3 regions of the Streptomyces sp. NPDC001750 genome follow, and region 3 is predicted to be linked to each of the others. Evidence: riboswitches for the same ligand, from Rfam matches in the RefSeq annotation. Region 3 holds a riboswitch; each other region holds the start of a gene.
The links. A riboswitch is a leader RNA that binds a small molecule or an ion and turns the genes downstream of it on or off. The one in region 3 is predicted to bind cyclic di-AMP.
Positions count from the first base shown of each region.

Region 1 (7,471 bases), on a different contig from region 3:
CGGCGGTCAGTTGTCTCCCGCCGCGTACCACGCGATCCCGTCGAGGATGTCGTGCTCGCTGACGACGACCTCGCGCACCCCGGCCCGCCGCATCACGGCGAGCAGGATCAGCGCCCCCGAGGTGATCACGTCGACCCGCCCCGGGTGCATGGCGCCGATCGCCGCGCGCTCGGCGTGCGTGGAGGCGGCGAGGCGCGCGGTGATCGCCTCGACCTGCTCCAGGGAGATCCGGGAGTGGTGGATCGCCTCGGAGTCGTACGTGTCGAGTCCGAGGGCGATCGCGGCGACCGTGGTGACCGTCCCGGCCAGGCCGACGAGGGTGGCGGCCCCGGTGAGCGGAACGGTCTCCTCGGCGAGGTCCAGGGCCGCTTCGACATCGGCGCCGATCGCGGCGATCTGACCGGGGGTCGGCGGATCGGTCACGGCGCCGTCGTGCACGAGGTGGCGCTCGGTCATGCGGACACAGCCCATGTCGACCGAGCACGCCGCCCGCACGTGGTCGTCTCCGACGACGAACTCGGTGGAGCCGCCGCCGATGTCCACGACGAGGTACGGCTTGGCGAGGTGGTCGCGGCCCACGAGCTCCTTGGTGGCGCCGGTGAAGGAGAACTCCGCCTCCTGGTCACCGCTGATCACCTCGGGCTCGACACCCAGGATGTCCAGCACACCGCGGACGAATTCGTCGCGGTTCTCCGCGTCCCGGGAGGCGGAGGTGGCGACGAAACGGATCCGCCGCGCCCCGTGCTTCTCGATCACCTCCGCGTACCGGCGGCAGGCGTCGAACGTCCGCTCCAGCGCCTCCGGGGCGAGCCGGCCGGTGCGGTCGACGCCCTGGCCGAGGCGGACGATCTCCATCCGGCGGTCGAGCTCGACGAACTCGCCGGTGGACGGGTCGGCGTCGGCGACGAGCAGACGGATGGAATTGGTACCGCAGTCGATCGCGGCCACGCGGGTCATGGGTGCTCCTGTGGTGAGTCGGGCCCCTCCGGGCCCCGCCGGGGGACGTGGTCCGGGGCACGGCCCTCGGGCCCGCCCCGGCGGCGGCCGAGGGGCGCGGGTCGGGGGCGGAGCCCCCGTGGGAACGGTCAGCCCTCGTCGTCAGAGCCTGTCGGGTGACCTTCGACCGGAGAGCGGACGCGGCGTGGTGCGTGCGATTCCAAGGCGCCGGAAGGTCCTTGTAGCGGAGCTACTAGGGCGTTTCGGCAACGCCGGAAGCGTGCGTGCCACGCCGCGTCCGCCCGATCAGAGGTCACCCGACAGGCTCTCAGGGGCGCAGGGCGTCACGCACGGCCCCTTGCGCCACCACTCCGGCAGCATCGCGATCGCCTCGTCACCCAGCGGGTTCACACCGGGGCCCGCCGCCAGCGAGTGCGCGACCAGCACGTGCAGGCACTTCACCCGGTCCGGCATGCCGCCCGCGCTGGGGAAGCCCTCCAGCACCTCGATGGCGTCGCGCCGGGCGATGTAGTCCTCGTGCGCTGCCCGGTAGGCGGCGGCCAGCTCGGGGTCGGTGCCGAGGCGCTCGGTCATCTCCTTCATGACCCCGTTCGCCTCCAGCGTGCCGATCGCGGACGCGGCGCGCGGGCACGTCAGGTAGTACGTCGTCGGGAACGGCGTGCCGTCCTCCAGCCGGGGCTGCGTCTCGACCACGTCCGGGTTGCCGCACGGGCAGCGGTGCGCGATCGTGCGCAGCCCGCGCGGCGGGCGGCCCAGCTGCTGCTGGAACGCGGCGATGTCCGCCTCGGTGGGCTCGGTGGGCTCGGTCTGCGGAGGGGGGGTTTCCATGCCTGCCTAGGTTCTGGGGTTCTGACGGTTCGGAGGGGGCCGGGCATCCGGGGCCGGGGGCCGGGGATTCGAGGAACCGGAAGTCCGGGGGTCTGAGCGTCCGGGGGCTGGGCGTCCGGGGGTCTGGGCGTCTGCGGGGCTGGAAGTCCGAGGGGCTGGCCTTCCCTGGGACGGGCGGATGGACGCGGTCAGCCGCGATCGGCGCTGTCGACCCCGTCCCAGAGGTTCGCGTGCCACGGCCGGCCGGACCCGTCCGTCTCACCGTCGCGTTCCTTGGCCGCGTCCGGGTCGATCACCGTGTAGCCCGTCTCCCCGGGAAGAAGATAGTGCAGATGCTTGCGGGCCAGCTGCCTGACGTACGCGTCGTCCTGGAGCCGCGCCTTCTCGTCGCGCAGCTCCTCGGTACGGGCCCGGGCCTCCCGCGCCAGCCGCTCCTGGTCGGCGATCTCGTCCCGCTGCGAAACGTACTGCCGTATCGGGTACGCGAGCGCGACCACGAGGGAACAGACGACGAGGGCCAGAAAGGCGGCCCGGCCGGTGAGCCGGGAGCGGCGGTCCTGGCGACGGGTCTGCGACCGGTAGACACGGGCCGCGGTCTGCTCGCCCAGCAGTCGCAGCCGGGTCGCGGTGGAGAACCGGTCCCGGTCCTTCGCGGCCATGTCTCCGCCTCCCCTTCACACACGTCCGTCCCCGCACACGGTACGGGACCGTGTGCGGGGACGGACGGAGGCCCGGGCCTTCGGGCCCCTGCGGGCCGGGATCGGCCGTGGGAGCCCGAAGGCCCGGTCCGCGGGGACCGGCCCCCACGACGTCCTCGGGGGCTCAGCCCTTGAAACGGGGGAACGCCGAGCGGCCGGCGTACACCGCGGCGTCGTCGAGGATCTCCTCGATGCGCAGCAGCTGGTTGTACTTGGCGACGCGGTCCGAGCGGGCCGGGGCGCCGGTCTTGATCTGACCGCAGTTCACCGCGACGGCGAGGTCGGCGATGGTGACGTCCTCGGTCTCGCCGGAACGGTGCGACATCATGCACTTGAAGCCGTTGCGCTGGGCGAGCTCGACGGCGTCCAGGGTCTCGGTCAGCGAACCGATCTGGTTGACCTTGACGAGCAGCGCGTTGGCGGTGCCCTCCTCGATGCCCCGGGCCAGGCGCTCCGGGTTGGTGACGAACAGGTCGTCACCGACGATCTGCACCTTGCTGCCGAGCTTGTCGGTGATGATCTTCCAGCCGGCCCAGTCGTCCTCGTACAGCGGGTCCTCGATGGAGACCAGCGGGTACGCGGAGACGAGCTCCTCGTAGTACTCGGTCATCTCGGCGGCCGAGCGGGACTTGCCCTCGAACTCGTACGTGCCGTCCTTGTAGAACTCGGACGCGGCGACGTCGAGCGCGAGCGCGATGTCCTTGCCCGGGACGTAGCCGGCTTCCTTGATGGCCTCGATGATGAGGTCGAGGGCGGCGCGGTTCGACTCCAGGTTCGGCGCGAAGCCGCCCTCGTCGCCGAGGCCGGTCGACAGGCCCTTGCCCTTCAGGACCTTCTTCAGCGTGTGGTAGATCTCGGCGCCCCAGCGCAGGGCCTCGGAGAAGGACTCGGCGCCGATCGGGGCGATCATGAACTCCTGGATGTCCACGTTGGAGTCGGCGTGCGACCCACCGTTGAGGATGTTCATCATCGGGACGGGCAGCAGGTGCGCGTTCGGACCGCCGAGGTAGCGGAACAGCGGCAGGTCCGACGCCTCGGAGGCGGCGTGCGCGACGGCCAGTGAGACACCCAGGATGGCGTTGGCTCCGAGCGAGCCCTTGTTCTCGGTGGCGTCCAGGTCGAACATCGCCTGGTCGATCAGCCGCTGCTCGGTCGCGTCGTAGCCGACGAGCTCCGGGCCGATCTGCTCGATGACGGCGAGCACGGCCTTCTCGACACCCTTGCCCTGGTAGCGGTTGGGGTCGCCGTCGCGAAGCTCAATGGCCTCGAAGGCACCGGTGGAGGCGCCGGACGGCACGGCAGCACGACCCGTGCTGCCGTCGTCGAGGCCGACCTCGACCTCGACCGTGGGGTTCCCCCGGGAGTCGAGGATTTCCCGGGCTACGACGACGTCGATGGACGGCACGAGGCATCTCCTTCTGGGATATGACACTGGTTCTGCAGGGTCACTTTGGCCTTGCGACAAGAGCCTAACCGGCCCCGCCCGTTCAGCCCGACGACCGCCCGCCCCCTGGGACGAAAAAGGACCCGGGAGTGCACGATCCCGGGCAAATGGCCAGAATATTACGGATCAGTAACTACAACAGTTGAACGAACTGCGCCGCACACGAGCGGCGCACGCCCGGGTGCGGGACGCGCGGTGCCGCGTCGGCGCGCGGCGCGCGCTCCGAGCAGACGCCCCGGCCCGGCGCGCGGGGGAGCGCGCCGGGCCGGGCATCCGGAGAGGAGAGGGACCGGACTACTTCGTCAGGTGCAGCTGCTGACCCGGGTAGATCAGGTCGGCGTTCTCGACGATGCCCTTGTTCAGCTCGAACAGCCGCTGCCAGCCGCCTTCGACGCCGTGGGCGGCGGCGATCTTGCTGAGGGAGTCACCGGAGACGACCTTGTACTCGCCGTCACCCTTCTTGACCTTCTTGCCGGTCGGGGTGGTGACGGTCTTCTTCGACTCGGTCCGCGGGGCGGCGGGACGGTCGGAGCGGGAGGCGGGGACCTCGGCGCGCTCGGTCTGCTTCGGCTGGGCCTGCTGCTCGGGGGCCGCCTGGGTGCTCTGCTTCTGAGCGGTGCCGGAGCTCTTCGAGGAGGTATCGACGCCCGGGTCGACACCGTCGTTGCGCAGGTTGCCGGCGGAGGCGCAGCCCCAGGCACCCGGACCCTGCATGTCGAGGAGCCGCTCGGCGGTGGCGATCTGCTGGGCCTTGGTGGCCAGGTCGGCGCGCGGCGCGTACTTCAGACCGCCGGCGGCGGCCCAGCTGGACTGCGAGAACTGCAGACCGCCGTAGTAGCCGTTGCCGGTGTTGATGGACCAGTTGCCACCGGACTCGCACTGGGCGACGGCGTCCCAGGTGGCGACGGAGGCGGCGGAAGCGCCGGTCGCGCCCATCAGCGGGACGGCGACGGCGGAGCCGGCGACTCCGGCGAGCGTGGCGACGCGGACGGCCTTGGACGGGCGGCGGTGCTTGCCCTTGCCGGAAAACAGCATGGAGGTCTCCTCACCGACGCCTACGAGGTGAGCTGTCGGGTTCGGGCCGAGTGAGTTGCCCGGTCGCACGTCCTAGCACGCGACTTCACCCCAAGCCGGTCCTGATGCGTCTCGCGACGATCGGGGCCGGCGCCTACCTGGGTCCCCCGCTCCTGCCTACGGCGCTTGAACGCGTCTGTTCCCTCCGACCGACGGCAGGATTCGGCGTGACGGTCGACGGGGCCCGCGGTGCGAGCGGTTACGACCGTAAACACATATAAGCCCCACATTCAAAGACGGACACATCGGGCAATCATCCCTTACTTGCATCTGAGGAACCGTCGTTTTCGCAGGTGGGGCGCGATATGGACGGGACCTCCAGGCCCAACACGCCAATTGACGCAAAGAGACCCATGTCTCACTCGCATGGGAGTGGACACGGGCCTCCGAAGGCGTCCCGGTTCTTGAGGCTCCGTCAGCCGGTCACCGGCTCCGGCCTCAACGGGCCTCCGCGTCGACCTCAAGGCTCTGGCCAGGAAGGATGAGGTCCGGATCGGAGCCCACGACCTCCTTGTTGGCCTCATAGAGCGCGGACCAGCCACCGGGGACGTTCTGCTCGTCGGCGATCGCCCAGAGATTGTCACCAGGACGGACGGTGTACGTGTCGTCGGCGACCGGGGAGGCCGCGTCGCGCCCGCCGCCGTCGCGCGAGGCGTGACGGCCCGACTCGCGGCCGGCATCCCCGTCGGCGCCCCACCCCTCCTCGGCGGCCGGCGCGCCGCGATGCTTGCCGCCCACACCGCCCGACGCCCCGGATCCTTCCGAGCCGGGCGACCCTGACGGAGCGACAGAAGCGTTCGAATCACCCATATCTACCGATTCGGGCGAACGGTGCGTATCGGCGGATGAAGTGGCGGACCCGGTGGGCGAGGGCGTGACCTCGGACCCGGGCCCGGTCCCGGTCCCGGCATCCGGCTTCCCGGCACGGCCCGAAGGCGTGACGTCCTCGCCGGACGGGGACTGCGACGACTTGTCAGCCGGCTTCGCGCCCTCCTCCGCCCCGGCGCCGCCCGTCTTCTTCGCGCCCTCCTCCGCCCCGGTGCCGCCCGCGGGCTTCCCGGAGGAGGTCTCCCCCGGATCGACCCCCGGCAGCCCCCCACCCGTCGCGAGGCCGGAGAGGGGCGCACAGCTCGGCCACGCCTGCGGACCCCGGTCGCCCAGGATCTCCTCGGCCACCGCGATCTGCTGGGCGCGGCTGGCGAGGTCGGCGCGCGGGGCGTACGCCTCACCGCCGTACGCCTTCCAGACCTCCGGGGTGAGCTGAAGGCCGCCGTAGGAGCCGTTGCCGAAATCGGCGCTCCAGGAGCCGCCGCTCTCGCACTCGGCGACCCGGTCCCAGGTCCCGGAGTCGGCCGCCTGCGCGGCGCCCGCGCCGAGCAGCGGGATGGCGATGGCGGATCCGGTCACGCCCGCCGCGACGACGATGGCGGGTGCCTGACGAGGGCGACGGTGTCTGCCGTTCGCGGAGCCCATGAGGTTGCCTTCCGTGTGACGGACGAGTTCGGTCGAGCGACCCGGTGGGGCCGAACGGTGAACCTAACCGGACTCGAACGCGTGTCACAAGTCGATGCAGCGCCGATCACGCGAACATCACAGATGTGACGTCCCGTCAGAAACCAGTCGGACGGGCCGGGGCCCGAACTCCACGGGAAGCGTGCGCAGTCCGCGCATGATGAGCCCGCCGCGCCACCGCAGATCGGCGGGTTCCACCGCGAGCCGCAGGTCGGGAAGGCGCCTGAGCAGGGTGGCGAGCGCGGTCTGTCCCTCCAGTCGGGCGAGCGGCGCGCCGAGGCAGTAGTGGATGCCGTGCCCGTATCCGAGGTGCTGATTGTCACGTCGGGCGAGGTCGAGCGTGTCGGGGTCCTCGAAGCGCGTCGGGTCGCGGTCGGCGGCGGCGAGCACGACCAGGACGGGGTCGCCGACCGCGATGTCCCGGCCGCCGAGCGTCAGCGGCTCGGTGGCGAACCGCCAGGTCGCCAGCTCCACCGGGCCGTCGTACCGCAGCAGTTCCTCGATCCCGGTCTCCAGCAGTCCGCTCTCCCCCGCGTCCAGGGAGCGTTGCAGCCGTTCGCGCTGGGCGGGATTGCGCAGCAGCGCGTACATCCCGTTCCCGATCAGGTTGACGGTCGTCTCGAAACCGGCGAAGAGCAGGATGAAGGCCATGGCCGCGGCCTCGTTCTCGGTGAGGTGCTCGCCGTGGTCGCCGGCCCGGATCAGCCCGGAGATCAGGTCGTCCCCGGGGTTCTCCCGCTTGCGGTGGATGAGCTCGGCGAGATAGCCGCGCATCTTCTTCACCGACCGGGCGACGCCGCCACGCGGGCCGCCGCCGTGCCGGATCATCATGCCCGCCCAGTCCCGGAAGTCGTCCTGGTCCTCGCGCGGGACGCCGAGCAGGTCGCAGATCGCGTAGATGGGGAGCGGGAAGGCGAAGTCGTGGATGAGGTCCGCCCGGCCCTCGGCGGCGAAGCGG
Region 1 is NZ_JBIAUE010000009.1:88,616-96,086, forward strand. It holds gene ACFYY6_RS16515 (Ppx/GppA phosphatase family protein) at 7-957, opposite strand; gene ACFYY6_RS16520 (DUF501 domain-containing protein) at 1,243-1,785, opposite strand; gene ACFYY6_RS16525 (septum formation initiator family protein) at 1,974-2,444, opposite strand; gene eno (phosphopyruvate hydratase) at 2,608-3,888, opposite strand; gene ACFYY6_RS16535 (transglycosylase family protein) at 4,222-4,962, opposite strand; cyclic di-AMP (ydaO/yuaA leader) riboswitch at 4,965-5,136, opposite strand; gene ACFYY6_RS16540 (transglycosylase family protein) at 5,440-6,474, opposite strand; gene ACFYY6_RS16545 (cytochrome P450) at 6,592-7,471, opposite strand, start outside.
Region 1: another riboswitch for cyclic di-AMP. It lies ahead of ACFYY6_RS16535 (transglycosylase family protein); the one in region 3 lies ahead of ACFYY6_RS06445 (LysM peptidoglycan-binding domain-containing protein).

Region 2 (7,471 bases), on a different contig from region 3:
CCGGGACTCCCGCCGAGACCTCCCCCGGAGCCGCCCCGTCCGGGACCTCCGCCGGAACCGGCTCCGGGATCCCGGATGATCTGCGCGCCGCGTCCTTCGAACGGCAGCGCAGGCTGCGCCAGGAGCCGCGCTTCCCCGGCGGGCCCGCCGTCGACCCGGCCGGATCGCACCACGAGCGCCGCATCCGCAGCTTCCAGCCGCGCCGGAGCCGGGTCACTCCTGGTCAGGAGGACGCCCTGATGCGGCTCTGGCCCACGTGGGGCCTGGACATCGACGGGCAGCGGCTCCTCGACCTGCCCGAGCTGTTCGACGGGCTCCCGGTCGTGCTGGAGATCGGGTTCGGCATGGGCGAGGCCACTGCGCAGATGGCAGCGGACGACCCGGGGACGGGCATTCTCGCCGTCGACGTCCACACGCCCGGCCAGGGCAATCTGCTCGGCCTCGCGGAGCGGAACGGCCTGTCCAACATCCGTGTCGCCAACGGCGACGCGATCATCCTGCTGCGCGAGATGCTGAAGCCGGACTCGCTGGACGGGCTGCGGGTGTACTTCCCCGACCCGTGGCCCAAGAAGCGTCATCACAAGCGTCGGCTGATCCAGCCGGAATTCCTCGACCTGGTGGCCCAGCGGCTGAAGCCGGGCGCCCTGGTCCACTGCGCGACCGACTGGGAGCCGTACGCGGAGCAGATGCTGGAGGTGCTGACCGCGCACCCCCTCTTCGAGAACACTCTGCCGGAGGGCGGCTACGCGCCACGGCCTGCGTTCCGGCCACTGACCCGGTTCGAGGGCCAGGGACTCGACAAGGGCCACGTCGTCCACGACCTGCTCTTCACCCGCCGCTGATCCGTCGCCGAACCCGCCCGGAGCCCGTCACCGAACCTGCCCGGAGCCCGTCACCGAGCCCGTCGCCGAGCCCGCCGGAGAACCCGTCGCAGACGGCGCCTCCCCGGCGACTGCCGACGTCCGGCGACCGGCCGCCACCGGCCATTCCCCGTGGCCGGTGTCGGTGCCGCTCGTTAGGGTCGTGGGGTGGTATACGAAGGGTCTGTCCAGCAGCGGCAGCCGCATCCGGCCGTTCCGGTGCTCGAGGAGCAGCGGGTCGGCGAGATCCTGGCCGCCGTGCCGGAGCGACGGCACTGGCGGTACCGGCCGCGCCGCGTCGGCATGGTGTGGCGCAGCAGGACGTTCCGCGTCGCGGCCGTGTGCACGGTGCTCGCGGTGTGCGCTCTGGCGATCCTGGCCCTGGTCCGCGACCAGACGGGCACCGAGGGCTTCCTCGTGGGTCTCGGCCTCGCGGTGCTGCCCGTGCCGCTCCTGATGGCGGCGTTCCGCTGGCTGGACCGGGTCGACCCCGCGCCCTGGCGGAACCTGTTGTTCGCCCTGGCCTGGGGCGCTTTCGCGGCCGCCCTGATCGCGATCCTCGCGAACTCGTTCGCGACCCGTTGGATAGCCACGACCACCGCCGACCCGGCGAACGCGGACAACCTCGGTGCGACGGTCATAGCGCCGGTCGTCGAGGAGAGCGCCAAGGCCGCCGCGATCCTGCTGGTCTTCCTGTTCCGAAGACGCGAGTTCAGCGGAATCGTCGACGGCGTCGTGATCGCCGGTTTCACCGCGAGCGGTTTCGCGTTCACCGAGAACATCCTCTATCTGGGCAACGCCTTCGGGGAGGACCAGCAGGCCGGGGCCTCGGGCGTCGCCTCGATGACCGCCGCGACGTTCTTCGTACGGGCGGTGATGTCCCCGTTCGCGCACCCGCTCTTCACGATCCTGACGGGGACGGGCTTCGGTCTCGCCGCCGCCAGTGCCCGCAACCGGCGGCTGCGCCGCATCGCGCTGCCGCTGCTGGGGCTCGTCCTCGCCATGGGCATGCACGCGTTGTGGAACGGATCGGCCTCCTTCTTCGGGCCGCTCGCCTTCTACGCCGTGTACGCGGTGTTCATGGTTCCGCTCTTCGGCGTGCTGACCTGGCTGGTGATCTGGGCACGCCGACGCGAGCTGCGCGCACTCGCCGCAGAACTGCCCGGCTACGCGGCGGCCGGCTGGCTGACCCCCGCCGAACCGCTCGCCCTCGCCTCCATGCGGGCCCGCGGCCTGGCCCGCGACGCGGCCCGCCGACACCATTCCTTCGACGCCGGGGCCAGCTGGGGCAACCCGTACGGCCCAGGCCACGCACCGGGCCATGCACCGGGCACCGGAGCGGTCCATGGTCCGGGCCACGGAGCGGTGGCCCCGGTCGGCGCACCGGCCCAGGCCCTGCCCCCGGCACAGGCACAGGGCCGGGCACCCCGCAAGGAGCGCCGCAAGGCGCGGGCCCGGGGCAAGGCCGCCGCCCGTACCGTCGCCGAGTACGAGTCGTTCGCGATGTCGCTGGCCTCGCTCCGCCGCCAGGCCCGCCTCGGGACGGCGGGCCCCGACTTCGCGGCACGTGAACTGGAGCTGTTGCACCACCTCTGGCAGCGCAGGGACGTGGCCGCTCCCGCCCTCGCCTACGCCGCGCAGGCGGCGGGCCTCCTGCGCCCCTACCCCTACCCGTTCCCGCCCGCCCCGGCCGCGTACTGGCCGACGTCGGCCCCGGCCGCGTTCCCGCCGCCGCACCAGGCGTACGGCGGCTACAACCCGTATCAGCTGCCGCCCCGGTAGCTCCGGGCGCCACGGACGCGCGAACGCCCCGGGAGCGCGATGCTTCCGGGGCGTTCGTGGAGACGCTCAGTTCGGCGGAGCGACCGGAGCGCGGCCGGACCCGAGCACGATCCGCCGCCGGTGACGGAACAGTCCGCCACCCGGTCCGCCGGTCGGCCTGCCGCGGCTGCCGTGCCCGCCGGTGGCGCCCGTCAGGCGGAAGCCTCGGTGAGGTCGGCCAGCTCCCCCTCGGTCAGCCGGAGGTCGGCGACGGCCGTCAGGGCGGGCAACTGCTCGACCGTACGGGCCGAGGCGATCGGCGCGACGACGGTCGGCCGGGACGCGAGCCAGGCCAGCGCCACGGTCGCGATCTGTGCGTCATGGGCCTGGGCGACCCGGTCCAGGGCGGCGAGGACGTTCTGCCCGCGCTCCGACTCCAGGTACTTCCCCGCGCTCTGCGCACGCGCGCTCTCCACCGGGGCGCCCGGGCGGTACTTGCCCGTGAGGAATCCGGAGGCCAGGGCGAAGTACGGGACGGCGGCGAGCCCGGCCCGCGCGGCCGTGTCCTGGAGTGCGCCCTCGTAGGTGTCGCGGGAGACGAGGTTGTAGTGCGGCTGCAGGGCGACGTAACGGGCCAGCCCCTCGCGCTCGGAGAAGTCCAGGGACGCCCGGAGCCGCTCGGGGCTGATGTTGGACGCGGCGATCTCGCGCACCTTGCCGGCCTTCACCAGCTCGTCGAGGGTGGTGATGATCTCCTCGACCGGCACGGTCTCGTCGTCGAAGTGCGTGTAGTAGAGGTCGATGTGGTCCCTGCCGAGCCTGCGCAGCGACTCTTCCGCCGCCGCCTTGATGGTGGCGGCGGAGAGACCCTTGTACGAGGGGTGGGCACCGACCTTGGTGGCGACGACGACGTCGGACCGGCCGGGCCGGGACGCGAGCCACTTGCCGATGACGGTCTCCGACTCGCCGCCCTCGTTCCCCGGCACCCAGGCGGAGTAGGCGTCGGCGGTGTCGACGAAGTTGCCACCCGCCTCCGTGTAGGCGTCCAGCACGGCGAACGACTGCGCCTCGTCGGCCGTCCAGCCGAAGACATTGCCGCCGAGGGCGAGTGGGAACACCTGAAGATCGGAAGAGCCGAGTTGGCGAAGGGAAGTCATGAATCGATCAACGTGTTCCCGCCAAAACGGTATTCCGCGCATCCGCCGTTCGGCGGAGGGCTGTTCGGTGTGGTCCGCGCCGTCCGCCCGTGCATCGTTGTACGCGCGTGCATCGCCGACGCGGGTGCCTCAGATGTTGAGGCCCTTGCTCCGCAGCCAGCCCATCGGATCCACGCCCGTGCCGTCGGCGGTGTGGATCTCCAGGTGGAGGTGGGGACCCGTCACGTTGCCGGTCGCGCCGACCCGGCCGATGGTGTCCCCGGTGGAGACCTTCTGGCCGACCCCGACGCCGATCGAGGACTGGTGGCAGTACCAGATCTCCGTGCCGTCCTCCAGCTCCAGCACCGTGCGGTAGCCGTACGAGCCGGACCAGCCCGCCGACTTGATGGTGCCGCCGTGAACGGCCTTGACGGGGGTGCCCGTCGGCGCCGCGAAGTCGAGGCCGGTGTGGTGACCGGAGGACCACATCGTGCCGGCCTGGCCGTACGTCGAGGTGATCGTGTACGAGGTGGTCGGGACGGCGTAGCTGGCGGCGAGCTTGGCGAGCCGCAGGGCCTCGGCCTTCTTCTTCGCCTCCTCCTCCGCCTTCTTCTTCTCGGCGGCGGCCTTGGCCTCGGCGGCGTCCTGCTGCTTCTTGGCCTCGGCCGCGGCCTTCTCCGCCGCGGCCTTCTCCTGGGCCTCCCTGGCCTCCGCGTCGGCGGCGGCCTGCTGCTGCTCGGCCTGCTGGAGGATGCGGGCACGCAGCGCCTCGCCCGCGTCGGTCGTGCCCTGCTCGGCCTCGGCGGTGGTGATGCCCGCGGTGGTGAGCGGGGCGGTGGCGGGCGCGGCCCCGTCGTCCTCGGACTTGTCGGAGAGGAGGGCGCCCACGCCGGGAAGCGACTTGGCGTCGGGCAGGTTGTCCGCGATGGAGTCGGGAAGGGAGATGGACACCGGCGGCTTGCCCTGCGCGGTGGCCATGCCGCCCGCGCCGACCGCCGCGATGACGCCGACCCCGAGCACTGCGGAACTGCGGGCGAGTCCGTTGCGCTGCTTGGCGACCCGGTGCTTGCCGCGTACGGGGCGGACGGTCTCCTCGGTGGGGTTCCACTCGCCCCAGCCGCGCTCGTCGTCGACACCGAAGTCGGCGCCGGGCAGGGTCGCGGTGGCGGCCATCTCCGATCCGATTCCGTGGTCCATGCGATCCGCGGTGCCGGACACCGTCGTCATCCCGGCCGTTCCGTAGTCGGAGCCGTAGCCGGGGCCCGCACCGTAACCGGGGCCGAAGTCGGTGCCGAACTCGGAACCGTACGCGGAATCGAGCCGAGCGGGGGCCTCGGGGGCAGGCTTGTTGGACGCCACGGGGGCGCACTCCTTTCCTTCCTTCTCGCCTACCGGGTTAGCTGACGGGTTCGGAGCAGGAAGGTCTCCTACGGACACCGCGTCTCTCACGAGACCCGGATGTCCGATTCACCCCAGGGTGGTGGTTCCCCGGTTCCCTTTCGGGATTCGGCGCTCGCGCACGGTGCCGCCTCTGACGACGGCTGGGACGACCGCGCTGCGTTATCGAACGTTAATAGACACCGGGCCCTGATTCCAAGCCGTCCCCACTGATCGTTCACGTCTTTGGCCTGGACTTTACTGGACATCTCGGGGCGTATTTAGACGACTTGATCGGGTCTCAGTCAATACCTCGTCACTGACGTTGCGTCAAATGTTATGCGGAGCGGCGTCTTTCGATTACGTACGGTGGCACCGCGGTCCGCTCGGCCGCACCCGGCCGCCCGGACGGACGTCCGCGGCCTCACGGGCGCACCCGACCGAACCCCTCACGGCCTTCTTGCACACGCCCGGCGCCCGGACGCCCCGGCCCCTCTTGCACAGGCCCAGCCGCCCCGGACCGTCCGTCATGCCGGGTCCGGCCCCACGATCCGGACGGTCCTGCGCCGCTCCGGCTGCCCCTCCGCGGGGCGCACGACCGCGAGCAGGGCCATGTCATCGGTCGACTCGCCCCCCGTGTGCAGCCGTACGTCGTCGGTCAGCGCGGACAGCAGCTCCTCCGGCCCGGGAAAGATCCGCCCGCACAGCCGGGCCGCCGGATCGTAGAAGTCCCCCTGGGCGTTCCGCGCCTCGGAGAGGCCGTCCGTGTAGAGGAGCAGTGTCGCCCCCGGCCGCAGATCCCACTCGTCCGTCCGGTCGGGCCACACGCCCAGGTCCATCCCGAGCGGCAACGCGGGCATCGAGGGCGCCAGCACGTCCAGCGCCCCGTCCGGATACAGCAGGATCGGCTCGGGGTGGCCGCGGTTGACGATCCGGACCCGGGACAGGCCGGCCGGGATCTCGGCCAGCACGGCGGTGGTGAAGCCCTCGACGACATCGGGCCCGCCCCGGCGCGCCCTCCTCTCCCGCACCAGCGCCCGCTCCAGCCGACGCGCCACGCCCTCCAGCGAGCGCTCCTGTTCGGCCGCCTCCCGGAACGCCCCGATGACCACGGCGACCGTCTCCACGGCGTCGAGGCCCTTCCCCCGCACGTCACCGACCACCAGCCGCACCCCATACGGGGTGTCCGTCACCGCGAACAGGTCACCGCCGACGAACTCGTCGGCCTGCGCGGCCTCGTACCGCGCCGCCACATGGAGCCCACCGATCCGGTCGGACGGCTTCGGCAGCACCGCCCGCATGGCCCGCTCCGCGATGACCCGCGCGGAGGCCAGCTGCTCGTTGCTCCGCTGCACGACTCGGTTGATCACCACCGCGAGCACCGAGACGGTCGCCAGCGTGAGCAGCTCGATCAGCGGCACGGCCGCCGGCAGCGAGTCGGTGGCCAGCCGGAGCGCGACGACGGCCAGCATCGAGGCGATGCCGGTGCGCACGGTGTTGGACAACGAGAAGAACGGCGCGGCGATCAGCGGCGCCGCGACGAACAGCGGGATGGCGGTGAAGACCGGCGGGGTGAACAGGTCGAACAGCAGCCCGCCGACGATCATCAGGGTCGGCAGCATGCGCACGAACCGACGGGCACCGGCGCCGCCGGCAACCCCTCCGGCATGCCTGCCCCCGGCATGCCCGCCGCGCCGCTTCAGCCGCTTCCACACCTGTGGTCTCCTGCCCGGTACACGCACGGCTGCGGACGGTACCGCGCCCCGCCCCCAGGCTCACCGGAGCTCAGCCGCGCGGCGACTCCGCATCGCCCAACAGAGGTACGCGCGTGGCACACCTCACACGCCGCCCACTCACCTCGCGCCATCCAGCGGCGGCACGAAAAACCCCGGGCCCGGCACGCTGTACGCGCCGGGCCCGGGTCTTCAGTAGCGGGGACAGGATTTGAACCTGCGACCTCTGGGTTATGAGCCCAGCGAGCTACCGAGCTGCTCCACCCCGCGTCGGTGAACACAACTCTACGCCATGTCCGGCCGTGCTCGTGACCACCCGGAGGCGACGAGCGGAATCGAATGTGTGGTGATATGACTGTTTTACCCATCAATGGGTCGATGCGACGGGACAGCGGCGACCGGGAGCGACCGTGGACAACTACCCCTTGCTCAATCTCTTCTGGACCATGCTCTGGTTCTTCCTCTGGATCATGTGGCTCTTCCTGCTGTTCAAGGTCATCACGGACATCTTCCGCAGCGACGACCTGGGCGGCTGGGGCAAGGCCGGCTGGCTGATCGTGGCGCTGGTGCTGCCGTACATCGGCGTGCTGCTGTACGTGATCGT
Region 2 is NZ_JBIAUE010000010.1:21,648-29,118, forward strand. It holds gene trmB (tRNA (guanosine(46)-N7)-methyltransferase TrmB) at 1-842, shown strand, start outside; gene ACFYY6_RS17440 (PrsW family intramembrane metalloprotease) at 1,080-2,642, shown strand; gene ACFYY6_RS17445 (aldo/keto reductase) at 2,834-3,778, opposite strand; gene ACFYY6_RS17450 (M23 family metallopeptidase) at 3,908-4,930, opposite strand; cyclic di-AMP (ydaO/yuaA leader) riboswitch at 5,128-5,279, opposite strand; gene ACFYY6_RS17455 (PP2C family protein-serine/threonine phosphatase) at 5,662-6,837, opposite strand; tRNA gene ACFYY6_RS17460 (tRNA-Met) at 7,064-7,137, opposite strand; gene ACFYY6_RS17465 (SHOCT domain-containing protein) at 7,278-7,471, shown strand, end outside.
Region 2: another riboswitch for cyclic di-AMP. It lies ahead of ACFYY6_RS17450 (M23 family metallopeptidase); the one in region 3 lies ahead of ACFYY6_RS06445 (LysM peptidoglycan-binding domain-containing protein).

Region 3 (7,471 bases):
CGGGCGCGGTGCGCAGGGCCCAGTCGCCCAGGCGCACGGTGAACGGCACGGCCAATTGGACCGCGGCCGTGAAGACGGGCCCGCGCCGCAGGATGAGCCGGTGCTGCACGACGTAGGCGGGGGCGTAGACGGCCGCGCCCAGCAGCACGATGCCGACGGTCGCCGTGATCGTCGGTGGGCGGCCGATCAGCGCGGGCAGGGACATCGGCAGCAGCAGACACGTGGCGGCGGCGAGCAGTACCGGAAGCACGGCGAGCGGCGGCAGTCCCGGCAGCCGTCGCCGGTACAGGAAGCCGTACACCGCGAAGGCCGTGGTCGCGGCGCCCACCAGCAGCAGGCCCGGCCCGTCCAGGTCCCCCGCGTCCGCGCCGAGTGCCGCGTACCCGGCCGCTGCCGCACACGCCAGGAGCGCCCCGACCGCGCCGCGCGCCCCGGGCCGTTCGCCGAAGAACACCGTGCCCACCGCCACCGAGGCGCAGGGCATCAACGCGACGACGAGGTTGGTGAGCGAGGTGCCGATGCGCGGGATGGCGAGCAGGGTGCCGGCCGCGTATCCGGCGAATCCGAGCAGGCCCAGCAGCCATATGGTGCCCGGAGCCGCTGCGGCCCGGCGCAGGGCGTCCCTGCCTGCCGGACGGGACGCAGCGACGGCGGTGAGCGCCGCGCAGCACACCGCGGTGCGTCCCACGGCGACGACCAGCGGGTCGGTCCCGGCGACCAGGGCGCCGGAGAGCAGCCAGGTGCCGGCCAGCAGCAGCACGAGGACGACCGGCACTGTGCGACCTTTCATGGACGGCTCATGGGCGGCGGGTCCAGGCACGAGCCGGGCACCGGGAAGCCCGGTCCGCGGCCCGTGTCCGGCCGCCCATCATGGTGCGCGGCACCCGGGGACGTCCACCGCTTCCGGACACGACGCGGCCGCCGCCGGGACATCCGTCCGGGCCGGCGGCCGCTTCCCGTCGCGCGCAGGTGCGGGCCGTCCGCGCCCTCCGGCCGGGCCGCTCGGGGATGTCCGGCCGTCGGGCGGCGGGCCGGTCAGACGTGGGCGTCCTCCGGGATGCTGACCAGCCAGCGGGTCTGCGCGCGGGGCCGCAGGTACAAGGCCCAGTAGAGGGTGGCGACCGCGACGATCCCGCCGGTCCACAGCAGGTACTCGGTCTCCTGCCGGGTCAGGATGTACGCGAGCACGACGATGAGCAGCACAGGGATCGCCGGCCACAGCGGCATGCGCCAGGCCTGGACATCGCGGTGCGCGCCGCGGCGGCAGAGCAGGGCGGCCACGGCGACCAGCAGGTACATGCCCGTGACGGAGACGCCGGTGACGCCGTACAGCGTGTCCAGGTTGACGAAGCAGAGTGCCGCGCCGGGGACGCCGACGAGCAGGGTCGCCACCCACGGGGAGCCGAACCGGCCGAGCCGGGACAGCGCGTTGTTGACCGGCTGGGGCCATGCCTTGTCCCGGGCGGACGCGAACAGGACCCGTGAGTTCTGGATGACCATCACGATGCCCGCGTTGATGATGGCGAGGGCCACGCAGAGGCTGACGAACGTGCCGACGGCCGAGTTGGACCAGGCGGCGACCATCGTGTTGAGGTCGCCCGAGGTGAGCGCCGCGAGGTCCGGGGCGCCGAGCGTGATGGCGATGACGGGGACGAGGATGACCGCCGAGGAGATGGCGAGGGTGGCGAGCACGGTGCGGGCCACGTTGCGGCGGGGGTTCTCCAGTTCCTCGGAGAGGTAGACGGCGGTGGAGAAGCCCTGCGTGATGAAGAGTGCGATCGCGAGCCCCGAGACCACCATCATCGCGGTGACCGTGGAGGTCGTGCCGTCCGACGAGGCGACCTGGCCGTGCACGAGGGCGGACGCCCCGCGCTCGGAGTGCGCGAATCCGAGTACGGCGACGACGGCCGCGGCGATCACCTCGAGGACGAGGAAGATCCCGGTGATCCAGGCGTTGGCCCGCAGGTCCAGCAGACCGGCGAGGGTGGCGAGCAGCATGACACCGGCGCCCGCGACGGGGGCCGGGATGTGCACGACGGGGGCGAGGTAGTCGGCCGTTCCCATGGCGATGACGGGAGGCACGATCATCACGACCAGCAGGGACAGCACGAAGACGAGCCAGCCGGCCAGCCGCCCCGCCATGGTCGACACCATCGCGTACTCGCCTCCCGCGCTCGGGATCAGGGTGCCCAGCTCCGAGTAGCAGAAGGCGACCGCGATGCAGAGCAGCGAGCCGATGGCGATGGTGAGGGCGGTGTACGTGCCGAGGCTGGAGAACAGGTCCGGTACGACCACGAAGAGGGTCGAGGCGGGCGTCACGCAGGACAGCGTCAGCAGTGTCCCGCCGACGACGCCGATGGAACGCTTGAGCTTCTGCGGGATGGGGCCGGTAGCCGGCGCGAGCGCCTGGGGAGCGCTGAGCGTTTCGGTCATCGTGCGTTTCCGATCAACAGGTGCGGTGTTTGAGAACGGGAGCGGTATCGCCTCCAGACGAGGACGTGATGAGTGGTTTCGTCGCTCCCAGCGCGACATGCAATCCCGACGAGTTCCGCAGGTCAAGAGCTGTTTACCTACGGAATTCGTTGTTTTGGAGCGAGGATCCGACGGTTCGGCGTAAGAAGTGCGTCAATTCTCGGGCGATTGGCGGGTACGGGAACCGCAGCCGGCCCGGAGGGAAAGTTTCGCCCGTTCCGCATTCCGGAACGGACTCCGGCACCCCGGGGCGCCTAAGGGCTGTCCCGTAATCCCTGGTGGATCAGCGCGCGGCGTCGGATGCGGTGCATCGTAAGGCGGAGGGACGTTCGCATACCGGATGTATGCGGATGTTCCGACAACGCAGCAAGGGGCCGTAGCTGTCGTCGCACCCGCCGGGGATTACGGGACAGTGCTGAGCGGCGCGCTCCCGCGGGTCGCGGATCCGCGTACCTGGTGTCAGCCTGGGTACATGGCTTGGGCGTCATGGACCACTCGTGGTGTGTTCTCGGGGCGTGGAGGCGTGCTCACGGACGAGGTCGGCGTCCTGACCGGGGACCTGACCGTTCACACGACCTGGGCCGACGACATGGCTCAGGTGACCGTGCAGTACACGGGTGCGATCGACTGGTTCACCATGTCGGGCAGCCCCGTGCCCTGCTGCTCCGAGGAGGACAGCAGGCGTCTTCACGACGCGGCGGTGCACTCCGTCCGGGAGGGCGCGGCGGCGACGGTTCCCAGACCGCCGCTGCGGCGGCCGCAACGGTCGGCGGACAGCGCCCTGGAGTGACCACGGGCGAAATGCGCCCCGCCGGCGGGCGGGGCGGGTAGCGACGGGGCCCCGGTACGACGCGACGGGATGCGCCCCTCGGGGAGCCGTGCGGCTTCCAGAGGGGCGCATCCCGTCGCGTCGTACCGGCACGGGGCCGGGCCGGCATGGGTCAGTAGGCGCCGAAGACGTTGTCGATGGAGCCGTACTTGTCGGCGGCGTAGTTGCACGCGGCCGTGATGTTGGCGACCGGGTCGTAGCTGTCGAACGGCGTGCCCGGCACGTGGTAGGCGCGGAACGTCGGGTCGATGACCTGGAGCAGGCCCTTGGACGGCGTTCCGGCGACGGCGTTCGAGTCCCAGTTGTTGATGGCCCTGGGGTTGCCGGAGGACTCACGCATGACGTTGCGGTGGATGCCGTCGTAGCTGCCGGGAATGCCGTGCCGGGCCATGATGGCCAGCGACTCCCTGATCCAGCCGTCCAGGTTGTCCGCGTAGGAGACCGGCGCGGCGGTGACGGTCGCGGACGAAGCGCCGGAGGCACCGGTGGCGGCCTCGGACTCGGCACCGACGGCCAGCTTCATCCCCGGGCGAATGAGGGAGGGATTGCTCCCGATGATCTCCCGGTTGCCCTCGTACAGCTTCTGCCAGCCGCCTGCGACGGCGTAGCTCTGCGCGATCTTGGAAAGGGTGTCCCCGGAGATCACGGAATGCGTGACGATCGCTGCCTTCTGCGGGGAAACACTTCCGGTGACGGCGGCCGGCACCGCGGCCTTTTCGGTGGTGGCGGCCTGGGCCGGGGCGGCCGAGGCGAAACCCGCTCCGATCAGCGGAAGCACCAGGGCGACTCCGCCCGTGGCCGCGGCGATGAGGCCACGGGTCCGGAGGGTGGACGAGCGGCGACGGTACGTACCCGTTGCGGTCATGGTGAATTCCTCTCCGTCGCCTGCGAGGTGAGCTGTCGGGTTCAGACTGGAGATGTCTGGCCGCACAGAATGCGACTTCACCCCGAGCCGTTCCGGATACCGGACCGGCGGCCTACCTGGTTCCCCCGCTCCTGCCGTGGACAAGTGGGTCGGGTTTCTCGGACGGCGGCAGGATTCGGCGTTCCGTCCGGATTGACGGTGACCGTAGGCGAGAAAAGCGGAGCGGAACAAGCCCGAATTTTTTGATCACAATTGATTCACATGATCAATTCATGGAATTCGCAGTAATCCACCTCACAGATCGAACTCGACTCGCCTTGCGCGACAAGGGGAGCCGAATCGCGGACCGACCCTCCGGCGGGTCTTTACGTGACTCACACCACGAAGCGACAAAAGGGACATTCCGCCCACCCCTCAAACGGCGCAACAATTACCGAAAGCGGCCTTACCGGCTAAATTTGCAACTCACTTCAAATGTGAGCAAAAGGGACATCTCTTCGTTCTGTCGGGTGAACGTCGGAACCAGTCACGTGCGTCTTCGGCACGGAACACCTGAACGCCCCCACAAGCCGGGCATGCGGACCCGGGCGTCGTCGCGTGGCCGGTCGGCCACACCGAGGAGGCCGACCGGGGCGCCGTCGCGGGCGACCAGCACGGCGGCGGTGCGGCCGTCCTCCTCCGGCCGTGCGGGCGGGTCCAGCCGGGGCTGTCGACGGCGAGGGCACGGCCGTCCACGGTGGCGGCGACGCGCCGGTGCCGGGCTCGGAGGGAAGTCCTTCACGGGCGGGCCGCACGAGGTCACGGGAGCGGCCCGCGACGACGACGGCCCACGTCGGGGATGCTCGCCGGGGCGCTCGGCCGCCGCGGCGAGGCCAGGGTCATGTCCCCGGCCCTCAGCCGCCCGGCGGGCACCACCTCCTCGGTGTCGCCCTCACCCGGCCGCGTCGCCGCCGCGGGCCCGAGATCGAACAGACCGCGCACCGACTCGGCAGTCCGCGCGGTGGCCAGTGCCTCCGGGGCGCCGGGCGTCACGAAGACGACGATCAGCGAGGCGCCGTCCAGCACCTGCCCGATCACCGCCGTCCCGAGAGCGGCGACCACCGTCGAGAGGTCCACGTCCAACGTCCGGTCCCCAGGGCCCTCTCCCTTCCCGCCCGGACTCCCAGCCGCCCGCGGCGTACGTCAGCGCATGGAGCGGACCCCGCGCCGGGCAGGTACGGGACCGCGCACATGGCGACCGCCTTGCAGGCCCTCGCCACCGTGGAACACCCGCGTCCCGGGCTGCGTGGCACCCCGGCACCGGGAGCCGTCCGGCCCGGCGGGACGGGCAGAGGACCGTCCTCACACCACCGCCGCAGCACCGCGTGCGGAAGCAGACCCGCACACCTACGCTCAGATCTGGATCAATGCCGCCAACCGCCGTGACCCGACAGGAAGCGAGATCTCCATGGAACGGCGCGGGTTGTCGGGACTCGGCGGGGAACTCGCGGCGGAATTCGCCGGAACGCTGATTCTCATTCTCTTCGGCTGTGGGGTGGTGGCCCAGGTCGCGGCCGGCGGCGCGCTCACCGACCCGCCGGGCGGACTCGGAAACCACGACAGCATCGCCTGGGCCTGGGGGCTCGGAGTCACCCTGGGCATCTATGTGGCGGGCCGACTGAGCGGTGCTCACCTCAATCCGGCCGTGACGCTCTCGCTCGCGGCGTTCAAGGATTTCCCCTGGAGGAAGGTCGCACCCTATTCCCTCGCACAACTGGCGGGCGCCTTCGTCGCCGCACTGGTGGTGCGCTGGAATTACACCGAGGCACTGGCGAGAGCGGATCCCGGACACACCATCAAAACACAAGGCGTCTTCTCGACCCTGCCCGCCAACGGCAATACCGCACTCCCCGTCACCGAATGGGGAGCGCTGCGGGACCAGATCATCGGAACCGCCATTCTGGTCCTGCTGATCTTCGCGGTCACGGATCTGCTCAACACGCCACCGGGCGCCAATCTCAGTCCGTTCATCGTGGGGCTCGTCGTGGTGGCCATCGGCATGGCATTCGGCACCAATGCCGGATACGCGATCAATCCAGCCCGCGACCTCGGGCCCAGACTGGCGAGTTTCCTGACGGGTTATGGGGAGGCGTGGCGGGACCAGTACGGGAACCTCTACTTCTGGGTGCCGATCGTGGGCCCGCTCGTGGGCGGCCCGGTCGGCGCCTTTCTCTACAAGTACCTCGTCGGCCGATTCATCCCCGCCGCGGAACCGGAGCCGGAGGGCAGCATCCCGACGCCGACGGAGAGATGACGGCGTCGGATTCTGGCAGGACGAGGGCGGGTTGCGGGAGCACTGGCGGGAGTCGAGGCGTTGGGAACCGCGGTGGGACGACGAACGGCGCTCCGAGCGGTACGAGGACTGGAAACGGGCGGTCGAACGCTCCCTCGACCGGGTCCGGGTGCCCTGCCCCGGCCCTCCCGCCGACAGCCGGTGCGGCGTACCGGACGTACGGGCGTGGCCGGGGACACGCCCGTACGGTGTGCTGGAGTCAGGTACCGGTGCGCAGTCCGGCGAGCAGGTGGTAGACGGTGTCGGTGCCCCGCCGCAGGGCCTCGACGCCGATGTGCTCGTCGGTTCCGTGCATGCGTTTGAGCATGTCCCGGTCCACCGTGAACGGATACATGCCGTAGACGGGGATGTTCTGCTCCCGGAACGGGACGGCGCTGGTGACCGCCTCGAACTGGCAGGCGGTGGCCCTCGTTCCGGGGTGCGTGCGGCGCACGGCCGCCTGCCAGGCGCGGAAGACGTCCGTGTCGTGCGTGGAGTCGGGCGTGGCGAGGTAGCCGCGCAGCCGGTCCAGTGCCTGCTGCTCGCTCTCGCCGGGGTTCCCCACGACGGTCAGTGTCGCCCGGTTGCCGATCAGGGAGCGCAGTTCGGCGACGATCCGGCCGGGGTCGTCGGCGCCGGGGAGGAAGGCGGCGCGGAACTCAGCGGTCGCCGTGCCGGGCACGATGCTCGGGTAGTAGCCGGACCGGGCCGCGGTGAAGGCGAGGGTGGTCCGCAGCATCGCGTTGTGCAGTTCCGGTGTCGCGCTGAGCCGGATCACCGCTTCACCGGCCCGGTCCCGCTCCTGTTCGCCGCGGGCGGCGAGCATCTGCCGGACGGCCTCGGCGAGTTGTCGGTCCGTGGTGGCCTCGGCGAGTTCGGCGAAGTAGCGCACGGACAGCGCGTTGGGGCGGATGTGGGCCCGCCAGTCCCCCAGTTGCTCCAGCACCTCCCCCAGCCGGATCACGGCCTGCCCGGTGAACGGCTTGGACGTGTG
Region 3 is NZ_JBIAUE010000003.1:55,395-62,865, forward strand. It holds gene ACFYY6_RS06430 (DMT family transporter) at 1-790, opposite strand, end outside; gene ACFYY6_RS06435 (APC family permease) at 1,036-2,433, opposite strand; gene ACFYY6_RS06440 (hypothetical protein) at 2,945-3,262, shown strand; gene ACFYY6_RS06445 (LysM peptidoglycan-binding domain-containing protein) at 3,414-4,166, opposite strand; cyclic di-AMP (ydaO/yuaA leader) riboswitch at 4,171-4,357, opposite strand; gene ACFYY6_RS06450 (hypothetical protein) at 4,965-5,282, opposite strand; gene ACFYY6_RS06455 (MIP/aquaporin family protein) at 5,614-6,459, shown strand; gene ACFYY6_RS06460 (M20/M25/M40 family metallo-hydrolase) at 6,698-7,471, opposite strand, start outside.